Regions from separate parts of the Streptomyces sp. NPDC045956 genome, predicted to be linked through region 4. Evidence: riboswitches for the same ligand, from Rfam matches in the RefSeq annotation. Region 4 holds a riboswitch; each other region holds the start of a gene.
The links. Region 4 has a riboswitch for cobalamin ahead of AC07FV_RS05445 (cobalamin biosynthesis protein). Riboswitches for the same ligand answer to the same signal wherever they lie in the genome.
Positions count from the first base shown of each region.

Region 1: another riboswitch for cobalamin. It lies ahead of AC07FV_RS06280 (ABC transporter substrate-binding protein); the one in region 4 lies ahead of AC07FV_RS05445 (cobalamin biosynthesis protein).
Region 2: another riboswitch for cobalamin. It lies ahead of AC07FV_RS10635 ((2Fe-2S) ferredoxin domain-containing protein); the one in region 4 lies ahead of AC07FV_RS05445 (cobalamin biosynthesis protein).
Region 3: another riboswitch for cobalamin. It lies ahead of AC07FV_RS17905 (ribonucleoside-diphosphate reductase subunit alpha); the one in region 4 lies ahead of AC07FV_RS05445 (cobalamin biosynthesis protein).

Region 1 is NZ_JBWKKZ010000002.1:121,799-124,996, reverse strand. Features, by position in the region: gene AC07FV_RS06285 (MFS transporter) at 357-1,568, shown strand; cobalamin riboswitch at 1,630-1,836, shown strand; gene AC07FV_RS06280 (ABC transporter substrate-binding protein) at 1,880-2,920, shown strand; gene AC07FV_RS06275 (FecCD family ABC transporter permease) at 2,917-3,198, shown strand, end outside.
Region 2 is NZ_JBWKKZ010000003.1:363,286-366,483, forward strand. Features, by position in the region: gene AC07FV_RS10630 (ferric reductase-like transmembrane domain-containing protein) at 1-947, shown strand, start outside; cobalamin riboswitch at 981-1,159, shown strand; gene AC07FV_RS10635 ((2Fe-2S) ferredoxin domain-containing protein) at 1,206-1,610, shown strand; gene AC07FV_RS10640 ((2Fe-2S)-binding protein) at 1,648-2,331, shown strand; gene AC07FV_RS10645 (glyoxalase superfamily protein) at 2,514-2,867, shown strand; gene AC07FV_RS10650 (cobalt-precorrin-5B (C(1))-methyltransferase) at 2,864-3,198, opposite strand, start outside.
Region 3 is NZ_JBWKKZ010000006.1:193,588-196,785, forward strand. Features, by position in the region: gene mctP (monocarboxylate uptake permease MctP) at 1-194, shown strand, start outside; gene AC07FV_RS17900 (GNAT family N-acetyltransferase) at 267-773, shown strand; cobalamin riboswitch at 801-978, shown strand; gene AC07FV_RS17905 (ribonucleoside-diphosphate reductase subunit alpha) at 1,103-3,198, shown strand, end outside.
Region 4 is NZ_JBWKKZ010000001.1:1,228,224-1,231,421, reverse strand. Features, by position in the region: gene AC07FV_RS05455 (inorganic phosphate transporter) at 1-1,042, shown strand, start outside; gene AC07FV_RS05450 (hypothetical protein) at 1,079-1,300, shown strand; cobalamin riboswitch at 1,452-1,591, shown strand; gene AC07FV_RS05445 (cobalamin biosynthesis protein) at 1,764-2,729, shown strand; gene AC07FV_RS05440 (cobyric acid synthase) at 2,726-3,198, shown strand, end outside.

The sequences.
Region 1 (3,198 bases), on a different contig from region 4:
AATCGTTTTCATGAGGTGAACCTAGCACGCCCCCGGTTCCGACAGGCAGCCCGAACCGAGGGGCAGGACAGGAGGACGGGACCGCGGCACCCCTCACGGGGCGGCGACCGAGAGCACTCTAATGGAAATGATTATCACTGCGATAGTGTGATGTCCGCGCCGCGCTGCCCGCCCCTGCCGAAGCCGGTACCGCCGGGCAACCTGTCTGTGGAACACAGCCGTTGCAGCCGGTCCGCGTTCGATCCACCACCGCCGACAGGACAGGAGTGCCCCTCGTGCCCAGCCCCTCCGCCCCTCCCGCCCCCGCCGGGTCCCCGCCCCGTGAGCAGCGCTCGATCCTGCTCGACCTGGCCTTCCTGCGTCTGTGGACGGGCGCCACCGCGTCCGGCCTGGCCACCTGGGCCCTGCCCTTCGTGCTCGGCCTCGCCGTCTTCGACCGGACCCTGACCGCCACCGACCTCGGCCTGCTGCTCGCGGCCCGCACGGTCGGATTCCTCGCCGCGGTGCCCGTGGCCGGCGTCCTGGCCGACCGGCACTCCCGCCGGGGCGTCGTACTGTGGGCGGGACTCGCCTCCGGAGTCGCGGCCCCGGTGATCGCCGTCGGCCTGGACCGCTCGGTGCTGCTGATGGCTGCGGCCGCCGCGGTGGCCGGAGCCGGGCAGGGCGCCTGCCGACCCGCCTACCAGGCCCTGACCGCCGAGGTGGTCGACGCCGGCCGCAGGCAACAGGCCAACGCCGCCATGACGTTGGCCGTCCGGGTCACCACCCTCGTGGGCCCCTCCTCGGCCGCGCTGCTCGCCGTCTTCCTGGACACCTGGGCCCTGCTGGTGGGCATCGGGCTCCTCTGGCTCGTCGCGGCCTGCGTACCCGGACGCGGCGCCCGCCCCGGGGCCGGGGAGGACTCGGCGGAGTCCTCGGCCGGGTCGGGCAGGGCGTCCCTCCTGGGCGAGTTCGCGGAGGGAGTCCGCGAGGCCCGCAGGCACCCGTGGTTCCTCGCCGGCCTGGGCGCGCTGACGGCCGTGATAGCCACCGGCTACTCCGCGACCGGCGTCGCCCTGCCCATGGTCAGCCGGGACGAGTACGGCACCGAGGTCGTTCTCGCGGGTGCGATGACCGCGTACACCGCCGGAGCGCTCGGTGGTGCGCTGCTCGTCGCCCGCTGGCGTCCCCGCTCCCCCGGCTGGGCCGCCCTGGCCGGCCTCGCCGCCTACGGACTCGCCCCGCTCAGCCTCGTACTGCCCGTGCACCCGGCCGCCGTGATGGCCGCGTACGCCGTCGCGGGCATCGGCATCGAGCTGTTCAACGTGCCGTGGTTCACCGCCGCCCAGCGCGAGGTCGCCCCGGACAAACTGGCCCGGGTCTCCTCCTTGGACTTCCTGCTCTCCTACGGACTCGCCCCGGTCGGGCTCGCCCTCATCGCCCCCGCCATCGACGCCTTCGGCGTCAGGGCGGTGCTCACGGGCTGCGCGGTCGTCTGCTTCACGGCGCCCGCGGTCGCCGCCCTGGTGCCGAGCGCACGCACCTTCTCCACCGGCCGAGGGCGCGACGCCGCCGCCGAGCGCCGCTGAGAGGGGGCCATCCTGAACGGAGGGAGCCTGAAGGTCCGCCGGACCGTACGGGAGAGGGCTGTGATAGCTTCCGGACGCCAGTCGCACTCGTGAACGCGGCCTACGCGTACACGGGTCAGGGAATCCGGTGGGAATCCGGAACTGACGCGCAGCGGTGAGGGTGACGGGCGGGACAGCAGCCACTGGACGACGGTCACGGCCGGGTCTGGGAAGGCGTCCCGCCGGGACGACCCCGAGTCCGAAGACCTGCTGGTGACCGCTCGTTCGCACGGACCCCGCGCCTGGGTCCTGACGCTGAGGAAACCGACACCGTGCAGCTGTCACGTCCCGCCCGTCGTTCCGTCCTGCTCCTGACCGGGGCCCTGTTGCTCACCGCGTGCGGTTCCGGGCCGGACTCCGGCTCGTCCGGGAAGCCCACCGTCGCCGGGAAGCGCTCCGTCACGATCGACAACTGCGGGCGGAAGGTGACGGTCGGGGCCCCTCCGGAGCGGGCGGTGTCCCTCAACCAGGGCACCACCGAGATCCTGCTCTCCCTGGGCCTCGCCGACCGCATGGTGGGGACCGCCACCTGGACCGACCCGGTCCTGAAGGGCCTGGAGCGGGCGAACGGGAAGGTGCCCCGGCTCGCCGAGAACCAGCCGTCGTTCGAGCGGGTCCTGGACGCCGAACCGGACTTCGTGGCCTCCTCCTTCACCTCCACCCTGGGCAAGGGCGGGGTGGCACCCCGTGAGAAGTTCGAGGAACTGGGCGTTCCCACGTACCTCTCGCCCTCCGACTGCGAGGGCAAGGACAACACCGGCGACGGCGACGGCTCCCGGAGCGAGCCCCTCGCCATGGACACCGTCTACCGCGAAGTGCGGGAACTGGCGCGGGTCTTCGGGGTGGAGGAACGGGGCGAGAAGCTCGTCGCCGGACTGGAGAGCCGGGTGGCGAAGGCCGCCGCCGGGACCGGCGCCGAGAACGCCACCGTCCTGTACTGGTTCGCCAACCAGGAGTCCCCCTACATGGCGGGCTGCTGCGGCGCGCCCGGCATCATCACGAACGCGCTCGGCGCGAGGAACGTCTTCGACGACAGCACGCAGGAGTGGCCCCAGATCAACTGGGAGACGGTGGCCGACCGCGACCCCGACCTGCTCGTCATCGGCGATCTGACCCGCAGGTCGCAGACCGCCGAGTCCGCCGCGAAGAAGATCGCGTTCCTGGAGTCGAATCCGGCGACGCGGAACATGAAGGCGGTACGGGCGAAGCGGTACGTGCTGCTCAGCGGGCAGGCCATGAACCCCACGATCCGTACGGTCGAGGGCGTCGAGAAGGTGGCCGCGGCGCTGCGCGAGCACGGCCTCGCCCGATGACCACCGCGCTGCGGCGGTCCTCCCGGAAGGTCCGGCCGCCGCACGGCGCGGCCGGTGTGCTGCGCGGCCTGGCCGGTCTGGGCGGCGGTCTCGCGGTGCTCGCCGTGTCCGTCGCCGTGGCCATCACCGTCGGGCCGGCGGACATCGGCGTGGGCGACGCCTGGTCGGTGGTCGCCTCCCGCCTGGGCTGGGGGACGTCGGAGCTGACTCCGATCCGGGAGGGCATCGTCTGGAACCTGCGGTTGCCCCGTACGGTGCTCGCCGCGGTGTGCGGCGCC
Region 2 (3,198 bases), on a different contig from region 4:
TGGGGGCCCCGCCCGGACCGCCGCGACCTCCCGGGGAACGCGTCGCGCTGCGCGCCGACCTTCGCTCCGCCGTGCCGGACGCCACCGCGGCGGTGGTGGTGACGGCGCTCGTCTTCGTGCTGCTGTGGGCGCGCATGGAGTCGGGTGCTTCGGACACCGTCGCGGTGATGCCGTTCATGGACGATGCCCGTACCTACTGGATGTACCTCCTCAGCCAGGCCTTCGGCTGGTCGGGACTGCTGTGGGCCTGGTGCACGGTGATCTTCGGCCTGTTGCTGTCGGGGCCGCGCCCCGCCCGGCTGCCGGTCTCCCGGCAGGTGCTGGAGCGCTGGCACCGCACCACGAGCCTCACCACGATGGCGCTGATGTTCGCGCACGCGCTGATGTTCGCCGCGGAACTCGTGCGCTACGAGACGGCACTGGACTGGGCCGAGCGGCTGTGGGTGGGCTTCGCCGACAGCTTCGTCCCCCTCTGGTACGACTCCGGCACCGGCCGGATCGCCATCCCGATCGGACAGGGCGCCCTGTATCTGGCGGTCCCGCTCGGGCTGCTGTTCTACGTCCGGCACCGCTTCGGACCGAGGACCTGGCGACGCCTGCACCGCTTCGTGATCGTCGTCTACGTGCTGAGCGTGTGGCACACCCTGCTGTACGGCACCAACGTCTGGTACGGGGAGTGGCCGCGCACCGTCCTGTGGCTGCTGCAACTCCCCATCGCCGCCCTGCTGTTGCTGCGCCTGATGAGACCTGCCCGGCGGGCGGAGCGGCTGGACTCCCTGGGCGAGGGCGCGACCCGGCCGGGGTGGTGGGTGCGGGCGGCGGGACGGGCCGTCGCCGGAGCCGTCGTCATCGGGCTGGTCATCGTGGTGGTGTCGGGCCGTGACGGCGGACGGGACCGCCCGGCCGATCCGCCCGCGACCGCCCCGCACACCCAGGAGACGGACTGACGGCCGGCACCCGGCGGGCGGCACGCCGTCCCGCGATGGGATGATGGCCGTCGACAAGGGCGACGGCGGAACGAGGAAGCCGGTGTGAATCCGGCGCGGTCCCGCCACTGTGATCGGCGAGCGACTCCCGACAGGCCACTGCCCGGTGACGGGTGGGAAGGCCGGGACGAGCATCGACCCGAGAGCCAGGAGACTCACGCGGTCGCCTCCTCGACGGACCACCGGGGCGGATCTCCCCGGAGAGAGGGACGGCACCGCATGCCCGCAACGCCGACCGGACGAACGACGGACGACGCGAGGACCGCCACGGCCACCGGCCGCGCGCCGTGCCGCGTCGTCGTGTGCCGCGACTGCTGCTGCGGCACCCGCAAAGTGCCCGGCGTGGACCACGCGGCCCAGACCGAGCGCCTGCGCGCCGCGGTACCGGTACGCGTCTCCGACTGCCTCGACGTCTGCGAACAGGCCAACGTCATCGTCGTGCAGCCCTCCGCGGCGGGCCGGGCCGCCGGGGCCCGGCCCGTCTGGCTGGGGCTGGTCAACGACCCGGACGCGACCGAGGACATCGCCGCCTGGGCACGCGCCGGCGGACCGGGCGTCGCGCCCAGGCCGGACATCCTCGACCTGTACGCCATCACACCACCGCGCCGCCGCCCGGCCTTCTGACCGTACGGACGCGGAGCCGGAGGAAGGGACAGCAACCGTGCACGCAGCCCGCGCCTCGACGGCGGCCGTCACCGCCGCCCTGCACGACGTGACGGGCCTCGGCGGCTTCTTCGCCCTGCGGGTCGGCGGAGAGGACGACGGCTGGCATCCGGTCGCCCGCTCCTACGCGGCGGGTTTCACCGACCTCGCCGCGGCCGTCGCACGCCGGCACCGCACCCGGGAGCCGCGCGTCGACGTGTCCATCGCCCACCTCGGCCACGCCGCCCGCCTCTGGTCACCGGCACTGGCCTGCGCCGTCCTGCACGGCATCGTCCTCGACCTGGACGGCCTGCACCGGGCCGACGACGGACCGGCCCTCCGGCTGCCCCGCCCGGCCGGCCGGTACGCCGACCGGGTCGAGGGCGATCCCGTCCGCGCGCTGTACGAACAGGTGACGGGTCATCTGTCGGCACTGGCCCACGGCCTGCGCGTCAAGGTCGCCCCGCGTCTGCTGGACGGCAACTCGGCGTCGGCGCTCGCCGGCGCCGCCCAGGCCCTGCTCGCGCTCCGTCCCGCCGTCCGCGGACCGCTCACCGATCTGACGGCCGCGCTGCTGGACACCGGACGCCTGGCGGGCACCGGCGTGCTGACCGGCCCCGGCCTCACGTTCCGCCGCCGGAGCTGCTGCCTCTACTACCGGGCGCCGGCCGGTTCGAAGTGCGGCGACTGCGGGCTGGCGTGAGACGGTCCCCCGGCCTCGTCTCTGGACGGGCCACGTTCGCATGTGCGTTCGCGGGCCCTCGGCGAGGGCCGCAGGTAAGGTCCGGGAGACGGGGGTGTCCGTACTGCGGGATCATGGCCGGACGGCCCCGGGCGCCGAGCGGTTCGGCGCCGGCCACCTGTACTCGTCCGAGCGGGAGCGTCATGTCTGCCGACCACTCCGCGTCCGCCGAGGAGATCGTCCCGATCCTCCGCGTGGGCGACGCCGAGGTGTCCGTGCGGTGGTACGCGAGGCTGGGCTTCGTCCAGCAGTGGGAGCACCGGTTCGAACCGGGCTTCCCGGTGTTCACCGAGGTCGCCCGCGGTCGCCTCCGGCTGTACCTGTCGGAGCACGAGGGGGACGCGCGGCCGGACACCCTGGTGTACATGAGGGTCGCCGACCTGGACGCGGTAGCCCGGGAGTTCGGGGTCCGCCCCGACGAGGCGCCGTGGGGGCGGGAGCTGGAACTCCGCGACCCGGACGGCAACCGCCTGCGCCTGGGCGCGGTCGGCGCCTAGGCGGCGCCCCGCGGTCCCGCGACCGTGCTGCGGCCCACCACCGTGCCCGCGCGGTCGATGCAGATCACGTCCACCCTCACCGGCGCCCCGCGCAGCACCGCGAGGGCCTCGTCGCGGGCCGCCGTCGCGACCAGGTCGCCCAGGGGCACCCCGGCGGCCTGGCAGAGCTGGAGGGCGGCGAGGCCGGTGTTGGCCCCGGCCACCGCGTCGGCCAGGGCCTCGTCCGCGCCGCCGCGCCGGGCCAGTTCGGCGAGGAGGCCCCGGTCGACCTGGGAACGGGCGGAGTGCAGATCGAGGTGGCCGGCCGCGAGCTTGGACAGCTTGGCGAAAC
Region 3 (3,198 bases), on a different contig from region 4:
GCGAGATCGGCTACATCGGCCTCACCGCCTTCGTGCTGAACGTGGTGGTCACCGTGGTCCTGACCTTCGTCATGCGGGCGCTCAAGGCACCCGACGGCGTCGACGAGACCAAGCCGGGCGACTACACCGCGGACGCGGGCGACCCGGGAGTCGAGGTGGAGCTGCCGCCGGCCACGGCGGGCACCTCGCACTGACCCCTTCCCCCGGGCGGGCCGTCGGAGGAATCCGGCGGCCCGTTGCCGTGCCCGTCGGGCACACTCGGGGTCATGGACTTCGTGATCCGGCGTGCCACGGCCGAGGAGTACGACACCCTCGGTGAGATCACCGCGCACGCCTACCTGGGTGACGGCCTCCTCGACTTCGGGGAGGACGACGCCTACCTGCACGAGCTGCGGGCCGTGGCCCGGCGGGCGGCTGCCGCCGAGGTGCTGGTCGCCGCATCGGACGACGGTGTGCTCGGCAGCGTCACCTTCGTGCCCCGCGGCGGCCCGATGGCGGACATCGCCCGGCCCGGCGAGGCCGAGATACGCATGCTCGCCGTCGCCCGCGAGGCGCGCGGACGCGGCGCCGGCGAGGCACTGGTGCGGGCCTGCGTCGACCGCGCCCGGTCCGTGCCGGGCTGCGCGCGGGTCGTGCTGTCCACCCAGCGCACCATGCACGGCGCCCACCGCCTCTACGGGCGCCTGGGTTTCACCCGCACCCCGGACCGCGACTGGAACCCCCTGCCGAAGCACGACGACTTCACCCTGCTCACCTACGAACTGACGCTCTGACACCATCCCGATACGCTCACGGACACAACATCTGGGGGTGCTGGCGGCGCCCGGCACAAGATGTATGCTCGTGCTCGCTGTCGCCGCAGGGGAATCCGGTGCGAATCCGGAACTGTCCCGCAACGGTGTACTTGTGCGTGTTCGCGTCCCCACGTGTCCGCGCACGGGCTTGAGTCCGAGGACCTGCCGACAGTGCGCCCGGCCGCCCCGGCCCGGGTGCCATGACGTCCGGGCCTCGTGGAGTGGGCCGGTGGACGCGACGCCGTGCGCGCTCGTGAGCTGCCTCCTGCCCTCCGCCAGGCCCCGTGCCGAGCGAGGGAGTGCTCCACGTGACCATCGCGCCAGCCGATCCGGCTTCAGCGACCCCGGTGACGGCGACCGGCGAACCGGACGGTCCCGGTACCGCGCTGCTGCGGACCCTGACCGAGCTGACCGCCGACCTTCCGGACGCCGACCCCGGCCGGGTCGCCGCCGCCGCACTGCGCGGCCGGTCCGCCCGTGCGGACGAGGCCGAGCTGCGCGAGCTGGCCACCGAGGCCGCCGCCGGACTGATCTCGGAGGACCCGGTCTACTCCCGGCTCGCCGCCCGCCTGCTGACCCTCACCATCCGGGCCGAGGCCGCCTCCCAGGGCGTCACCTCCTTCACCGGGTCGGTCGCCACCGGTCACCGCGAGGGCCTGATCGCCGACCGCACCGCCGAGTTCGTCCGGCTGCACGCGGAGCGGCTGGACGCGCTGGTCGACCCGGCCGCCGACGACCGCTTCGGCTACTTCGGTCTGCGCACCCTGCACAGCCGCTACCTGCTCCGGCACCCGATCACCCGCAAGGTGGTCGAGACGCCCCAGCACTTCATGCTGCGCGTGGCCGCCGGGCTCGCCGAGGACGACACCGCCCGCTCGGCCGACGAGGTGGCCGCCCTCTACGGGCTGATGAGCCGCCTCGACTACCTCCCCTCCTCCCCCACCCTCTTCAACTCCGGCACCCGGCACGCCCAGATGTCGTCCTGCTACCTCCTCGACTCCCCCCAGGACGAGCTGGACTCCCTCTACGACCGCCTCCACCAGGTGGCCCGCCTCTCCAAGCACGCCGGCGGCATCGGCATCGCCTACTCCCGCATCCGCTCCCGCGGCTCGCTCATCCGCGGCACCAACGGGCACTCCAACGGCATCGTCCCGTTCCTGAAGACGCTCGACGCCTCGGTCGCCGCCGTGAACCAGGGCGGCCGGCGCAAGGGCGCGGCGGCGGTCTACCTGGAGACCTGGCACGCCGACATCGAGGAGTTCCTGGAGCTGCGGGACAACACCGGCGAGGACGCCCGCCGCACCCACAACCTGAACCTCGCCCACTGGGTGCCGGACGAGTTCATGCGCCGGGTGGACGCCGACGGGCAGTGGTCGCTGTTCTCGCCCGCCGACGTGCCCGAGCTGGTCGACCTCTGGGGCGCGGAGTTCGACGCGGCGTACCGCGCGGCGGAGGCGGCGGGGCTGGCCCGCAGGACCCTGCCCGCCCGTGAGCTGTACGGCCGCATGATGCGCACCCTCGCGCAGACCGGCAACGGCTGGATGACTTTCAAGGACACCGCCAACCGCACCGCCAACCAGACCGCCGAGCCGGGCCACGTCGTCCACTCCTCCAACCTCTGCACGGAGATCCTGGAGGTCACCGACGACGGGGAGACGGCGGTCTGCAACCTGGGCTCGGTCAACCTCGGCGCCTTCGTCGACGTGGCCGCGGGCGACCTCGACTGGGAGCGGCTGGACGCCACCGTCCGCACCGCCGTCACCTTCCTGGACCGGGTCGTCGACATCAACTTCTACCCGACCGAGCAGGCGGGCCGCTCCAACGCCCGCTGGCGTCCGGTCGGCCTCGGCGCGATGGGCCTGCAGGACGTCTTCTTCCGGCTGCGCCTGCCCTTCGACTCCCCCGAGGCGAAGGCCCTGTCCACCCGCATCGCCGAGCGGATCATGCTCGCGGCGTACGAGACCTCCACCGACCTCGCCGAGCGCGACGGCCCGCTGCCGGCTTGGGAGAAGACCCGTACGGCCCGGGGCGTGCTGCACCCCGACCACTACGGCGTCGAGGCCGCCTGGCCCGAGCGCTGGGCGGCGCTGCGCACGCGCATGGCCACCACCGGCCTGCGCAACTCCCTGCTCCTGGCGATCGCCCCGACCGCCACCATCGCCTCGATCGTGGGCGCCTACGAGTGCATCGAGCCGCAGGTGTCCAACCTGTTCAAGCGCGAGACGCTCTCCGGCGAGTTCCTCCAGGTCAACTCGTACCTGGTGGACGACCTCAAGCGGCTCGGCGTGTGGGACGCCCGCACCCGCGAGGCGCTGCGCGAGGCGGGCGGCTCGGTGCAGGGCTTCTCCTGGATCCCCGAGGACGTCCGCGCCCTGTACCGCACCGCCTGGGAGATCCCGCAGCG
Region 4 (3,198 bases):
CACGATCTCCAAGGGTCTCGTCGACGAGACCGGCATCCGTCCCGAGGTCATCTTCGCCGCCCTCGTCGGCGCGATCCTCTGGAACCTGCTGACCTGGCTGGTCGGGCTTCCGTCCAGCTCCTCGCACGCCCTCATGGGCGGCCTGATCGGTGCCGCCGTCGCCTCGGCCGGCCTCGGCGCGGTCCACGGCGACGTGCTCGTCACCAAGGTCCTCCTCCCGGCGATCGCCGCCCCGCTCGTCGCGGGCATCGCGGCGATGCTGGGCGCGCGGCTGACGTACCGGCTCGGCCGCAAGGCCGACGGCAAGGCCGCCGCGAAGGGCTACCGCGCCGGGCAGATCGCCTCCGCCGGCCTCGTCTCGCTGGCCCACGGCACCAACGACGCCCAGAAGACGATGGGCATCATCACCCTGGCCCTGGTCGCGGGCGGCGCCCTCGCCCCCGACTCCGACCCGCCCATGTGGGTCATCCTCTCCGCGGGCATCGCCATCGCGCTGGGCACCTACCTCGGCGGCTGGCGCATCATCCGCACGATGGGCAAGGGTCTGACCGACCTCCAGCCTCAGCAGGGCTTCGCCGCCCAGACCAGCGCCGCCACGGTCATCCTGGCCTCCTCGCACCTCGGCTTCTCCCTCTCCACCACGCACTCGGTCTCCGGTGCGGTGATGGGCGCGGGTCTCGGCCGCAAGGGCGGCGTGGTGCGCTGGTCCACGGCGACCCGGATGTTCGTCGCCTGGGGCCTGACCCTGCCGGCCGCGGCCCTGGTCGCCGCGATCGCCGAGTGGGTCTGCGGCCTGGGCGACTGGGGAACCGCCGTCGTGGCCGTCTTCCTGGTCGGCTCCAGCGCCGCCATCTGGAAGATCTCCCGGCGCGAGGTCGTCGACCACACCAACGTCATCGACGAGCCCGAGCCGTCCGGTGTGGTGACCACGGCGATGGCCGCCGTCTCCCCGCCGCCGACCGGGGCGGCCGACGAACTGGCCGCCGCCGTCCCGGCCGCCGCGCCCGACGCCAAGTCCCCGTCGGCCACCACCACCGTCTGAGCCCGCCCCCGGGTACGAAGGAAGAAGCGAACCTCCATGAGCATCGACTGGGCAGCTCTCGGCTCCGTCTTCGGAGTCAGCCTCGTGGCCACCGTGGTCCTGGTGGGCCTGTTCACGCTCGGCATCGCCGGACTCTCCCGCCAGGAGCGGGCCACCGCCCAGGGCGGCTCCGCGGCCCTCGCGGTCACCGGCGCGTACGCCTGCTTCGCGGCCTGCGCGGCGGCGGTGGCGTACGGCATCTACCTGATCGTCGCCTGAGCGTCGCGCGAACGATCACCGCACACCCGTGAGGCGGGGTGCGGGACGGGCTCCCACCGTCCCGCACCCCGCCTCTTCGCGCGCCGGCGCACACCACTCGCATGTGGGGCTTCGCACACTCCCCCGTCGCAGGTCAACGCCAGGTTGACGGGTGTTCGCGGGCCGTGGTGGACTGCCGGAGCCATTACGGCGGCAGGAGAGGAAGCCCGGTGCGATTCCGGCGCGGTCCCGCCACTGTGACCGGGGAGCCCATCCCCGGGAGCCAGGAACTCTCACCGCCGGTCTCTTCCAGCCAGGGCGCGGACACCCTGAGTGAGGACGTATCGCCATGCGCGGCTGCTCCTGCAGGCACCTCGGCACGGCCCGGTATCCCGGGCGCTCCGGTCACCCCGGGCCCTCCGGCCGTCCCGGCGACTCCGGGCACGCCGGCCTCACCCCTCCCCGCCCCGCGGCCGGCTGAGCCGTGCGCGCCGAACGCGTCTTCGCGTACGGCGCCGCCGCCGGCCTCCTCGGCGACCTCCTCCTCGGCGATCCGCGCCGCGGGCACCCGGTCGCCGCGTTCGGCCGTGCCGCCGGTGCCGTGGAACGGGTGCTGTGGCGTGACCACCGGGGCCGGGGCGCGCTGCACACCGCCCTGTGCGCCGGTGGCGCCGCCGCCCTCGGGGCCGTCGCCGCCCGCGCCGTACGCCCCTCCCCCGCCGCCTCCGTCGCGCTGACCGGCGCGGCCACCTGGGCCGTCGTCGGCGGCACTTCGCTGGCCCGGGAGGCGCACGCCATCGGGCGGGCCCTGGAGGCCGGTGACGTCGAGGCGGCCCGGGCGCGGCTGCCGCACCTGTGCGGACGGGACCCGCAGGCCCTGGACGCCGACGGGATCGCCCGGGCCGTCGTCGAGTCCGTCGCCGAGAACACCTCGGACGCGGTGGTGGGCGCCCTCGTGTGGGGTGCCGTCGCCGGAGTGCCCGGGCTGCTCGGCTTCCGCGCGGTGAACACCCTGGACGCCATGGTGGGCCACAGGTCCGCCCGGTACCGGCGGTTCGGGTGGGCCTCGGCCCGGCTCGACGACCTCGCGGGCTGGCCCGGCGCCCGGCTGACCGCCGTCCTCGCCACCGTCGCCGGCGGCGATCCACGGGGCGCCGTGCGGGCGTGGCGTGCCGACGCCGGGCGGCATCCGAGCCCCAACGCCGGTCCCGTGGAGGCGTCGTTCGCGGGCGCCCTCGGCGTGCGGCTCGGCGGGACGCTCTCCTACGGCGGGCGGGTGGAGCACCGGCCGGTCCTCAACGGGGCCGCCGGTCGCGCCGTACGGGCCGGTTCCGGCGACGTCGACCGGGCCGTCCGGCTCTCCCGGCGCGTGGGCTGGCTGGCGCTGGGCGTGTGCGCCGGCGCGCGGCTGCTCGCCCACCGGGCACTCACGAAGGGACGTGACTCATGAGCGGTGGCCTCCTCGTCGCCGGCACCACCTCCGACGCCGGCAAGAGCGTCGTCACCGCCGGGATCTGCCGCTGGCTGGTGCGGCAGGGCGTCAAGGTCGCGCCGTTCAAGGCGCAGAACATGTCGCTGAACTCCTTCGTGACCCGCGAGGGCGCGGAGATCGGGCGGGCGCAGGCCATGCAGGCGCAGGCGTGCCGGCTGGAGCCGACCGCGCTGATGAACCCGGTGCTGCTCAAGCCGGGCGGGGAGCGCAGCAGCCAGGTCGTGCTGCTCGGCAAGCCGGTCGGCGAGATGAGCGCCCGCGGCTACCACGGCGGGCGCCAGCGGCAGTTGCTCGGCACGGTGCTGGACTGCCTGGCCGAGCTGCGGGGCACGTACGACGCGGTGATCTGCGAGGGGGCGGGCAGTCCGGCCGAGATCAACCTGCGCCGGACCGACATCGTGAACATGGGGATCGCCCAGGGCGCCGG